DNA from 2 places in the Desulfovibrio sp. ZJ200 genome. Region 2 is predicted to be linked to the other one. Evidence: riboswitches for the same ligand, from Rfam matches in the RefSeq annotation. Region 2 holds a riboswitch; the other holds the start of a gene.
What was found. Region 2 has a riboswitch for cobalamin ahead of G7Y52_RS10800 (iron ABC transporter permease). Riboswitches for the same ligand answer to the same signal wherever they lie in the genome.
Positions count from the first base shown of each region.

Region 1 (5,271 bases), on a different contig from region 2:
AGGGCGTGCTGCTGCGCGTGGATTCGCCCGGCGGCGGGGCCGCCGCCTCGCAGGAAGTGTATGCTGCCCTGGCCCGCGTGGCAAAAAAACGGCCCGTGGCGGTGAGCATGGGCTCCATGGCCGCCTCGGGCGGCCTGATGGTCAGCATGGCCGGAAAGCGGATTTTCGCCAATCCCTCCACGGTCACCGGCTCCATAGGCGTGCGCATGGACATCCCGCAGTTGCAGGGCTTGCTGGGCAAGATCGGCGTGGGCCAGGAAACGCTGGTCACCGCGCCGTATAAGAACGCCGGTTCCTATCTGCATCCGCTCTCGCCCGAAGACAGAGCCTATTTTGAGGGCGTGCTCAGGGACATGCACGAGCAGTTCGTGGATATTGTGGCCCAGGGCCGGGCCATGCCGCGCGAGCGCGCCGCTGCATTGGCCAACGGCAAGATTTTTACCGGCCGGGAAGCCCTGAAGCTGGGACTGGTCGACGAAATGGGCGGTCAGGAGGCCGCCGTGCGCTGGCTGGCCGGGCATACCGGCGTGCCGGCAGATCGCAAGCTGCTGCGCCGGCCCGAAAAAAATTCCTGGCTCACGGCCGGCCTGAAATCCTGGTTCGGCCTGGATCTTGCGGCCATGGCCGCTCTTTCCGGCCTCAACGCCACGGGCAGCGGATGGCGTGCCCCGGCCTTTCTCTATCAGTTCTGAGCGAATTTCGAGGAAAAGCCTCCTGAGCCGGGAGCTACGTCATCCGGTGCAGGGCAGTTGCAGACAAAAAGGGCATCCTTGCGGATGCCCTTTCAAATCCAGCATACAGCAACAGGTTAGCTGTTTTCGTTTTCTTCCAGCTTCTGCTTGAGCAGATCGCCCAGGCTTTGCCCGGCTTCCTGCGGCCCGGAATGAAATTCCTTGGGCTTGCGGCGTTCCTCTTCATCCTTGATCTGCTTGATGGAAAGGCCCAGGCGGCGCTCCTCGGCGCTGACATGGATGACCTTGGCCTGAATCTGATCGCCTTCCTTGTAGATTTCCGCCGGGGTCTTGACCTTCTTGCTGGAAAGCTCGGAAACGTGCACCAGACCTTCGATGCCTTCCTCAACTTCCACAAACAGGCCGAAATCCGTGATATTGGTCACAGTGCCCTTGACGGTGCAGCCCACGGGATAGGTGGCCGGCACATGGCCCCAGGGGTCATCCACCAGTTGCTTGATGCCCAGGGTGAACTTTTCATTTTCCTGATCCACGGTGAGCACCTTGGCCTGCACCGTATCGCCCACCTTGAACATCTCATTGGGATGGCGCACCTTTTTGGTCCAGGAAATGTCCGAGACGTGGATCAGACCGTCAATGCCGTCCTCAATGCCGATGAACATGCCAAATTCGGTGATGTTCTTGATCACGCCTTCAAGCACGGTGCCTTCGGGGTATCTTTCGGCCACCAGCTCCCAGGGATTGGGCCGGACCTGCTTCATGCCCAGGCTGATGCGCTTCTTCTCGCCGTCCACGCCCAGAATGACCACATCCACTTCGTCGCCGGTGTGAACCATCTGGGAGGGGTGGCGCAACTTGCGCGTCCAGGACATTTCAGAGATATGCACCAGGCCTTCCACGCCGGGCTCCAGTTCCACAAACGCGCCGTAGTCCACCAGGTTGGTGACTTTGCCCGTGCATTTGGCCCCTTCGGGGAAGCGCGCGGAGATGTCCTGCCAGGGATCGGGCACCAATTGCTTGAGGCCCAGGGAAACTTTGTTGGTCTCGCGATCAAAGGAAAGCACCTTGAGGGTCAGCTCCTGGCCCATGGTGATCATTTCCTTGGGATGACGGATGCGCTTCCAGCTCATATCCGTGATATGCAAAAGGCCGTCCAGACCGCCGAGGTCCACGAACACGCCGTACTCGGTGATGTTCTTGGCCTTGCCCTGGACAATCTGGCCTTCCTCAAGGGTGCGCAGCAGCTCCTGACGCTTGGAGTCGCGCTCCTCTTCCAGGAGCACGCGGCGGGAGACAATCACGTTGCTGCGGCGGCGGTTGATCTTGAGCACGCGGAATTCAAATTCCTGGTTCACCAGGGCGTCCATGTCAGGCACAGGGCGCAGATCCACATGCGAACCGGGCAAAAACGCCTCGACCCCGCCGATGTCCACAGTGTAGCCGCCCTTGATGCGGCGCACGATGTGGCCCTTGATGACCCTGTTGTTTTCCTGCACGTCTTCAAGCTGGTCAAAGACCTGCATGCGCTTGGCTTTTTCAAAGGAGAGGGTGATGGTGCCGTCCATTTCATTCTTGCGCACCACATACACGTCCACCCTGTCGCCCACGCTGACGGTCATGTTGCCCGCCGGATCCCTGAACTCGGCCGCGGGGATCTGCCCCTCGGACTTGAAGTTCACATCCACCAGCACATTGTCGTCATCCACGCGGACAATCTCGCCTTTGGTGATAGAGCCTTCCTCAAGGTCGCCGAAGTCGGGATTGAGATAGTTTTCAAGGGCGCTTTCAAAATTTATTTCATTGTCGTGCCCGGTTTCCGAACCTGCCATATTCCTTGCCTCCAAATAAATTCCCCTCGGAGAGAGGGAGAAAAATTATCAAAAACAACGGAAAAGCACAAGATCTAATTGCCGACAGCCTAAGGCAGATATATCTAAACTATTAAGTGCAATAATTTTGTAATGTTATCTTAAGCGATGGGAAGAGCCGCTTCGGCGGCGGACTTGACTTTTGCGGCGCGCGGGTGTTCCGTACACGCGGAACGCGGGGAATTCCGTGCAAGTCGGAAACAGTCGCGCTGCGGTAAGAGGGTACAAAGCTTCTTTGATCCCGCCGGATCATGACAGCCAGTCGCATATATGATGCGGTGAAGGCGAAGCCGAGGCGCGGGGCGCAGGCCCCCATATCCCTCAAGTCCGAAGACCCGCCATCGCGGTTTTGCCGCGCCTTCATAAACCCTGTTCAACGCGTTATTGAGGAGGTTGCCATGAGGCAGGTTTGCCTGCGCGCTTTTCTGCTTTCCGTAGTTATGCTGGCCGGTCTGGCCTTTGTCGCCCAGGCCGCGGAAAAAGCCCCCAAAGAAGGACTGTTGCTGGTGGCCTTCGGCACCAGCGTGCCCGAGGCCCTGCCCGCGTTCAAAGCCGTGGATCGCTCCTTCCGCCAGGCCTTTCCGGGATGCCCCGTGGTCTGGGCCTACACTTCGCAGATCATCCGCCGCAAACTGGCCGGCGAAGGCCGCCCTGTGGGCGGCATCAGTGATGGCCTGGCCAGGCTTGCCGCGGACGGCGTGAAGGTGGCGCGCGTGCAGCCCCTGCATGTGATGCCCGGCGAGGAATTTACGGCCCTGGAGCGGGCCGTGCTCATTGATCTGCAAAAGCATCCCGGTCGCTTTGAGGCTGTCTGCCTGGGCCGCCCCCTTCTTGAATCGCGCCAGGACGCGCTGGAAGTGGCCCGGGCCGTGCTGGAGAACATGGGCGGCAAGCGCCGCCAGCATGAAGCACTGGTGCTCATGGGCCACGGCCAGGCTCACGGCCGGGCGGATCTGGTCTTTGAAGGCACGCGCGCTCTGTTCAGGGAAAATGACCCCCTGGTCTTCATGGCCACGGTGGAAGGCGCGCGCGGCTTTGAGGATCTGCTTGCCGAGCTCAAGGCGCACAAGGTCAAAAAAGTATGGCTGCAACCGCTCATGCTGGTGGCCGGCGACCATGCGCGCAACGATCTGAGCGGCCACGACGAAGACTCCTGGGCTTCCAGGCTCAAGGCAGCCGGTTTTCAGGTGGAAAGCGAGCTCAAAGGCCTGGGCGAAGTGGCCGGCGTGCGCAAGGTATATGTGCGTCACGCCAGGGAAAGCGCGGATGATCTGACCAAAGAACCCAGGAAGCAATAAACCGCAGGGCTGACCCTGCAACAGGAGAGCGTTTTGCTGCGTTGGCAAAACGCTCTCCGGCGCGCGCCGCGCGCGGGCATACGGGCGGCGGCAGGCCGAGACCCGCTGCGCAACCGCCGGCGGGCCCGGCGGCGGGTCAGCGCGTGTCGATGACCCGCTTGGATTTGCTGAAGGTGCGCGGCAGGCTGGCGTAATCCGCCACCTTCACCTCCATGCGGGCCAAAATGGCCTTGTGCAGCCGCCGCGCAAGAGCTTCGGCCAGGGCCGCATCCCCGCCGGATGTCCGGTTCTGGGCGCGCTCCACCGTCAGGGTCAGATGATCCAGACTGCGCTCGTCCCGGCTCAAGGCTATCTGATATTCGCCTCCCAGCTCGGGGAAGGCATTGATCACTTCCATGATCTGCCCGGGATAGATGTTCACGCCCCGGTAGATGATCATGTCGTCCGAACGGCCCAGGATGCGATCATGGCGGGGCATGTTCAGGCCGCAGGCGCACGGGCCGGGCAGCAGGCGGGTCAGATCATGGGTGCGGTAGCGCAGCAGGGGCACGGCCTCTTTGCACAGGCTGGTGACCACCATTTCGCCTGTTTCGCCCACCGGGACAGGCTTCAGGGTGGCCGGGTCCAGCACTTCGATGATGAAAAGATCCGCCCAATAATGCAGGCCCGTATGCGCGTCGCAGTCAATGGCCGTGCCCGGGCCGTACATTTCGGTCATGCCCGCGATGTCGTAACTGCCTTCCAGGCCCAGCTTGCTCTCAATGGCCAGACGCATTTTCTCGCTGCGCGTCTCGGCGCCGCAGATCATTTTGCGCAGCCTGATTTCATCGCGCAGCCCGGCGCGCTCCACTTCCTCGGCCAGCAAAAGGGCCATGGAAGCCGTGGCCCCGAAACAGGTGGCCCCCATATCCCGCAAGAGTTGCAAATGCATTTCCAGGTTGCCGGGCCCCACCGGGATGGTCAGCATGCCGAAGCGCTCGCTGCCGAGCTGAAAGCCGGCCCCGGCGGTCCACAGGCCGTAGCCCACGGCCACCTGCATACGGTCCTCGGGCGTCAGACCCGCCAACTCATAACAACGGGCCATCTGCAGGCTGAAGGTCTCGATATCGCGGCGGCTGTACGCCAGAATCTTGCGCTTGCCCGTTGTTCCGCTGGAGGCGTGGATGCGCACCACCTCCCTGGGCGGCACGCAGAGCAGGGGCAAAGGATAGCCCTGGCGCAGATCTTCCACGTCCGAGGTGGGCAAAAGGCGCAAGTCATCCAGGCTGCGGATGTCATCGGGCTGCGCGCCGCAACTGTCCAGGCGGGCGCGGTATTGCGACGAATTGCGGGCCTGGCGCAGCGTATAGCGCAGGCCTTGCAGTTGCTTTTCGCGGATCTGTTCGTCAGTGAGCTGCGGTATGAAACGGCGGG
Region 1 covers NZ_JAAKEH010000007.1:64,281-69,551, forward strand. Annotated here, with positions in the region: gene sppA (signal peptide peptidase SppA) at 1-692, shown strand, start outside; gene G7Y52_RS03680 (30S ribosomal protein S1) at 809-2,521, opposite strand; cobalamin riboswitch at 2,697-2,918, shown strand; gene G7Y52_RS03685 (sirohydrochlorin cobaltochelatase) at 2,959-3,858, shown strand; gene G7Y52_RS03690 (phenylacetate--CoA ligase) at 3,995-5,271, opposite strand, start outside.
Region 1: linked by a shared signal. The riboswitch ahead of G7Y52_RS03685 (sirohydrochlorin cobaltochelatase) and the one ahead of G7Y52_RS10800 (iron ABC transporter permease) in region 2 are both predicted to bind cobalamin.

Region 2 (5,271 bases):
ACCACATAGCCGCCCGCGGCCAGGGCGCCGGGGTTGACCACCACCGTGCGCCCCACGCGATCCACGGCGCGCGCCTCGTGAATATGGCCGCAGAGGCAGATGTCGGGCTGGGCGTCTTCCAGAAACTCGCGCACGGCCATGGAGCCCACATGCGCGCCGCCCGGGATCACGTCGCAGGCCGTGTCCTTGGGCGGATTGTGCGAGACCAGCACCGTATGCGGATAGATACGGGCGCGCTGCCATGCGGCTTCCAGCCATGCGGCAAAGGCGGATTCGGGATATTCGCTGGGCGTGCCGAAGGGCGTGAACGTGGAAGCGCCCACCCCGAAAACGGCAATCTCCGGAGTCAGCTCACGGGTGAAGGTGTGCAGATTCCAGCCTTTTTCGCTGAGCCAGGCGTCCACCTCCGGGCGATCCATATTGCCGATCTGGGCCAGGACCGGGATGTCGTGGGCGCGCAGAGCTTCCATGACCAGTTCGGCCTGCTTGACCCCGCCGGTGATGGTCAAATCGCCGGTCACGATAACCCCGTCGGCCTGAGACAGCTCGGGGATTTGAGCAAAACGCGCGGGCTCGTCGTGGATGTCGCCCACGGCGATCCAGAGGTAGTCCCGGGTATCAGCGCTTGGCATGACGGTACATCCTTTGTTATAGAATTTTTTATGGAAATTCTGCCATAACTCCTGCCAGATGAAAAGAGCCGCCATGCCCGAGAAAGCCGCTGATTCCGCAGAGTCCCTTGCCGCGCAGAAAGCCGCCCTGCGCGAACGCATCCGCAGGCAACGCCGCGAGCAGCCGCCGGGCCTGGCCCGCGCGCGCAGCCTGGAGGCCCAGCAGCGCCTGCTGGATGCCCCATGCTGGGGCGCTGCGCGCTCCGTGGCCCTTTATGTGGCCCTCAAGGGGGAAGTGTCCACCGATGCATTGCTGGAGGCAGCCTGGCAGAGCGGGCGCACAGTCTATCTGCCGCGTGTGCATCCGCACGAGCCCGGCCGCATGAGCTTCGCCGCCTGCGCCGGTTTTGCGCAGTTGCGACCCGGCCCCTTTGGACTGCGCGAGCCTGAGGAAAGCCTGCCCGGCTTTGGAGCGGAAGACATCGGCAATGGTTTTGCCCCGGATCTGCTGGTGCTGCCCGGCCTGGCCTTTGACCGGCGCGGCGGCCGCCTGGGTTTTGGCGGCGGCTATTACGACCGTTTTCTGGATGACGCTAGGCTGCACTGCCCGCGCGTGGGCCTGTGTTTCGCCTTTCAGGTGCTCAGGGAGCTGCCTCTTGAGCAATGGGATCAGCGCGTGCAGTTTTTGTGCACGGAAGAGAGCTTCGTATGTCTGTGAGTTTCCTTCCTTTTGCCTTTCCGGGGCTTGAAAACGTGCGTTGCGTTTTTCAGACCCGTCCGGGCGGGGCAAGCCGGGGCGCATACGGCGGCGGCAATATCTCTTACAGCACGGCCGACGAACCCGCCCACGTAGCGGCCAACCGTTATTCTTTGCTGCAAAGTCTGAAAGCCGAGGGCCTTGACGCCTGGGCCGAGCTCAATCAGGTGCACGGCGACACCCTGGTTTTCGAGCCGGATGCCGTAGGCTGCGAGGCGCAAGCCATAGTGGATGGCGACGGACTGGCCTCGTCGCGTCCGGGCCTTGGCCTGTTGATCAAGACGGCCGACTGCCAGCCCATTTTGCTGGCCCATCGCAGCGGTCGCCACATAGCGGCCTTGCATGTGGGCTGGCGGGGCAATCGTTGCAACTTTCCGGGCACGGGCGTGGCCCGCTTCTGCGCGCATTACGGCCTCAGGCCGCGCGATCTGGCGGCCGTGCGCGGGCCGAGCCTGGGACCGGAAAAGGCGGAGTTCGTCCATTTTGAGCAAGAGTGGAGCGCGGAGTTTCGCCCCTGGTTTGATCCGGCTTCGCGCACAATGGATCTCTGGGGCCTGACCCGCGCGCAATTGCTGGAGGCCGGGCTTCTGCCGCGCCATATCTACAGTCTTGACTGCTGCACTTTTTCACTGCCAGGTCAATTCTTTTCCTACCGGCGGGAAAAGAAGTCCGGCCGCCAGGCCAGCCTGATCTGGATGACAGGCTGAAGTCCGCGCGTACTGATGTCTCAGAGCGTTTTGCTCATGAAAGGAGCTGAACGCCCTAATCTTTCGATGCGTCAGCCCTGTGATCCGGGTCCGGGCCGCATTGACAGCGCGCCGCCCCGCGTCTAGAGTGCTCCCTGGCTACGGTAGCCGGGCTTTTTCCGGCTTGAAAAGGGAATCCCGTGCGAAGCGGGAGCGGACCCGCCGCCGTGAGCCCCATAACCGCATCCCTTTTTGCGCCACTGGTAACGGGAAGGCCGGGACTGCGGGGGGCAAGCCGGAAGACCTGCCGTGCCGCGGAGCCGTTTGATACGGGCTCCGGCAGCGGTGTCTACCGCTCCGGCAACGGGTTTTTGCCGGAAAGGCGGAGGAAATACGGACCTCTTCCATGACGCATGGAAGGGGTTTTTTGTGGCCTGCCGGGCGGCCGCGGCGCGGGACAGCTCGCGGGCGCGCCGTCACAACTGTGCGCAAGGCTCGCTGCAAGCCCTCGGCATGAGCGGGCGGTAAGCCGCCACATGAAGAAAGGCTGCTTTGCAGCGGACGATGTACTGAGGGTTGACCCCAGCAGCAGCCCGGGCGGTTGAGCACATGAGCAAGCCGGATCTGATCCCCGCATTTCCAGGAGCGGCCGCGCAACGCCGCCTGTTATGGGCCTTGGCCGGGCTCGCGGCGCTCTGGCTTTGCTCCCTGCCCCTGGCCTGCCTGCCCGGCCCGATGCCCTTGAGCGCGCCCGAGGTCTTCCGGGCCCTGGCCGTGAATTTCGGTTTTTCGGACGCGCCGCAGAACAGCGCGCAATTTCTGGTGGTGAACCAGATCCGTCTGGCGCGGGTCTGCCTTTCGGCGCTCTGCGGCGGGGCCTTGGCCGTGGCCGGCGTCGCGCTGCAAGGCGTGCTGCGCAACCCGCTGGCAGATCCCTTCACCCTGGGCATTTCCGCGGGGGCGGCCTGCGGAGCCAGCCTCGCCATTGCCCTGGGCGGCATGGCCGGAAGTCAGGTTCATTTGTCCGGCCTGTTCGGGCTGTCCCAGGCGGGGCTGGTGGCTCCGGCAGCCCTGGCCGGTGCCTTGCTGGCGTTGTGCGGCGCGCTTTGGCTGGGCCGGAGCCGGGGAAGCTTCAGCCGGGAGAGCGTGATTCTCGCAGGCATTGCCGTGGCCGCCTTTCTGGGGGCGCTGGTGGCGCTGATCAAGGCGCTGAACGAGGAATCCGTCACCAGCATCGTATTTTGGATCATGGGTTCCCTGCAGGGCCGCGGCTGGGACAGCCTGCCCCTGCTTCTGACCACGCTCGCGCCCGGGCTTCTGGCCGTGGCTCTGGGCTGGCGCGCCCTGGATGTGCTCTCCCTGGGCGACGAGCAGGCCGCGCAACTGGGTCTCAATGTGGGTCGGGCGCGTTTCTGGCTGCTGGCCGGGGCCAGTTGCATGACTGCCGGTTGCGTGGCGGTGGCCGGCGTCATCGGTTTTGTGGGTCTGGTGGTGCCGCATGTGCTGCGCCTGCTGCTGGGGGCCGGGCACGGGCCGTTGCTGACCGGCGCGTTTTTCGGCGGCGGCATTCTGCTGGTCTGGGCCGACGTTCTGGCCCGCAGCGTACTGGACGGCGGCCAGGAATTGCCGGTGGGCGTTGTGACGGCCCTTTTGGGCGGCCCGTTTTTCGCCATGCTGGTGCGGAGGCGCTGATGCTCACGGTGCGCGGGCTCACAGCGGGATACGACGGGCGGCGCGTGCTGCGCGGGGTGAGTTTTGCGGCCCGCGCCGGAGAAAGCGTGGCCCTGCTGGGGCCTAACGGCAGCGGCAAGACAACGCTGCTGCGGGCCATCTCGGGCGTCTTGCGGCCGGAAAGCGGGCATCTGGCTCTCCAGGGCAGACCGCTGGAGCAACTTGGGCCGCGCAGCCGGGCCCGTCTCGCGGCAGTGGTGCCGCAGCGCGGCGAAGTCCCGCAAGGGCTGAGCGTGCGGCAGATGGTGCTTTTGGGGCGCTACCCCTATCTTTCCTGGCTGGGCGGCTACAGCGGCCGGGATTACGCGGCGGCGGAAGAGGCTCTGGCCGCCACGGCCGCGTTGGATCTGGCCGAGCGCCGGGTCAGCGAGCTTTCGGGGGGGGAGCTGCAACGCGTGCTGCTGGCGCGGGCGCTGGCCCAGCAAAGCCCCCTGCTTCTGCTGGACGAGCTGGCTGCCGGTCTGGATCTGGCCCGCATGGTGGAATTGTTCGATCTCTTGGAACGCTGCCGGGCCGCCGGGACCTGCGTGCTGATGGCCATGCACGATTGCAACCTGGCCGCGCTGTATGCCACGCGGCTGATCGGTCTGAAAAACGGGCGTGTGCTGTTTGACGGCCCGGTAACCCAAGTCTTTACGGAGGAGCGACTCAGTGCCTTGTACGATCTTCCCATCCGGGTTTTTCCGCATCCGCAATGGGGGCTGCCCCAGGCGCTGCCGGGCCGCGCGGCCGGCCCGTGGAGCCATGCCGCTTCTTTTGCTCAGCCTTGCGGCTGCGCTGCCGCCGCCCCCGGCCCTGGCCGTGACGCCGGCTGTGCCCCGGAGCGAATGCCAGACCATTGCCGGCACAACGGCGGACAGCCCTGACAGGAAAAACAGCGCTCCGGCCCGGCTCTGCGTCACGGATGACGCGGGCGTCACTGTGATGCTGGAGAAACCGGCCACGCGGATTATTGCCCTTTACGGAGCCTACAACGAGCTGCTGCTGGCCCTGGGCGCGGGCGATCTTCTGGTGGCCCGCACCGTGGCCGACGCGCGGCTTCCGCAATTGGCGGAACTGGCGGATCTGCCCGTCATCGGCACGCATATGCGCCCCAATGCCGAGCTGATTGTGGGGCAAAAGCCGGATCTGGTGCTGCAACTTTCCGGCCGCAAAGAGGCGCGACTTCAGACCGAGGCCCTGCGCAAGCTGGGCATCAATGTTCTGACATTTGAGATGAATTCTTTTGAGCGGATGTTCGACGTGCTGGGGAAAATCGCGCTGCTCACGGGCCGGGAGCAACAGGCCGCCGCGCTGATCCGGGGCTGGCGCGGCCGCCTGGCCGCGCTCAAGGCCCGCCATGCCGGGCAAAGGCCGGTGCGCGTCTTTTACGAGGTCCGCTATCCGAACCTGCTGGCTGCCGGGAAGGGCAGCATCGTCGATGAGATCATTGCCTATGCCGGGGGCGCAAATGTGGTCCGGGAAGAGAAAAAGCTGGTGCGTATCA
Region 2 covers NZ_JAAKEH010000037.1:650-5,920, forward strand. Annotated here, with positions in the region: gene G7Y52_RS10785 (metallophosphoesterase family protein) at 1-632, opposite strand, end outside; gene G7Y52_RS10790 (5-formyltetrahydrofolate cyclo-ligase) at 706-1,329, shown strand; gene G7Y52_RS10795 (polyphenol oxidase family protein) at 1,320-2,075, shown strand; cobalamin riboswitch at 2,200-2,381, shown strand; gene G7Y52_RS10800 (iron ABC transporter permease) at 2,664-3,746, shown strand; gene G7Y52_RS10805 (ABC transporter ATP-binding protein) at 3,746-4,651, shown strand; gene G7Y52_RS10810 (ABC transporter substrate-binding protein) at 4,710-5,271, shown strand, end outside.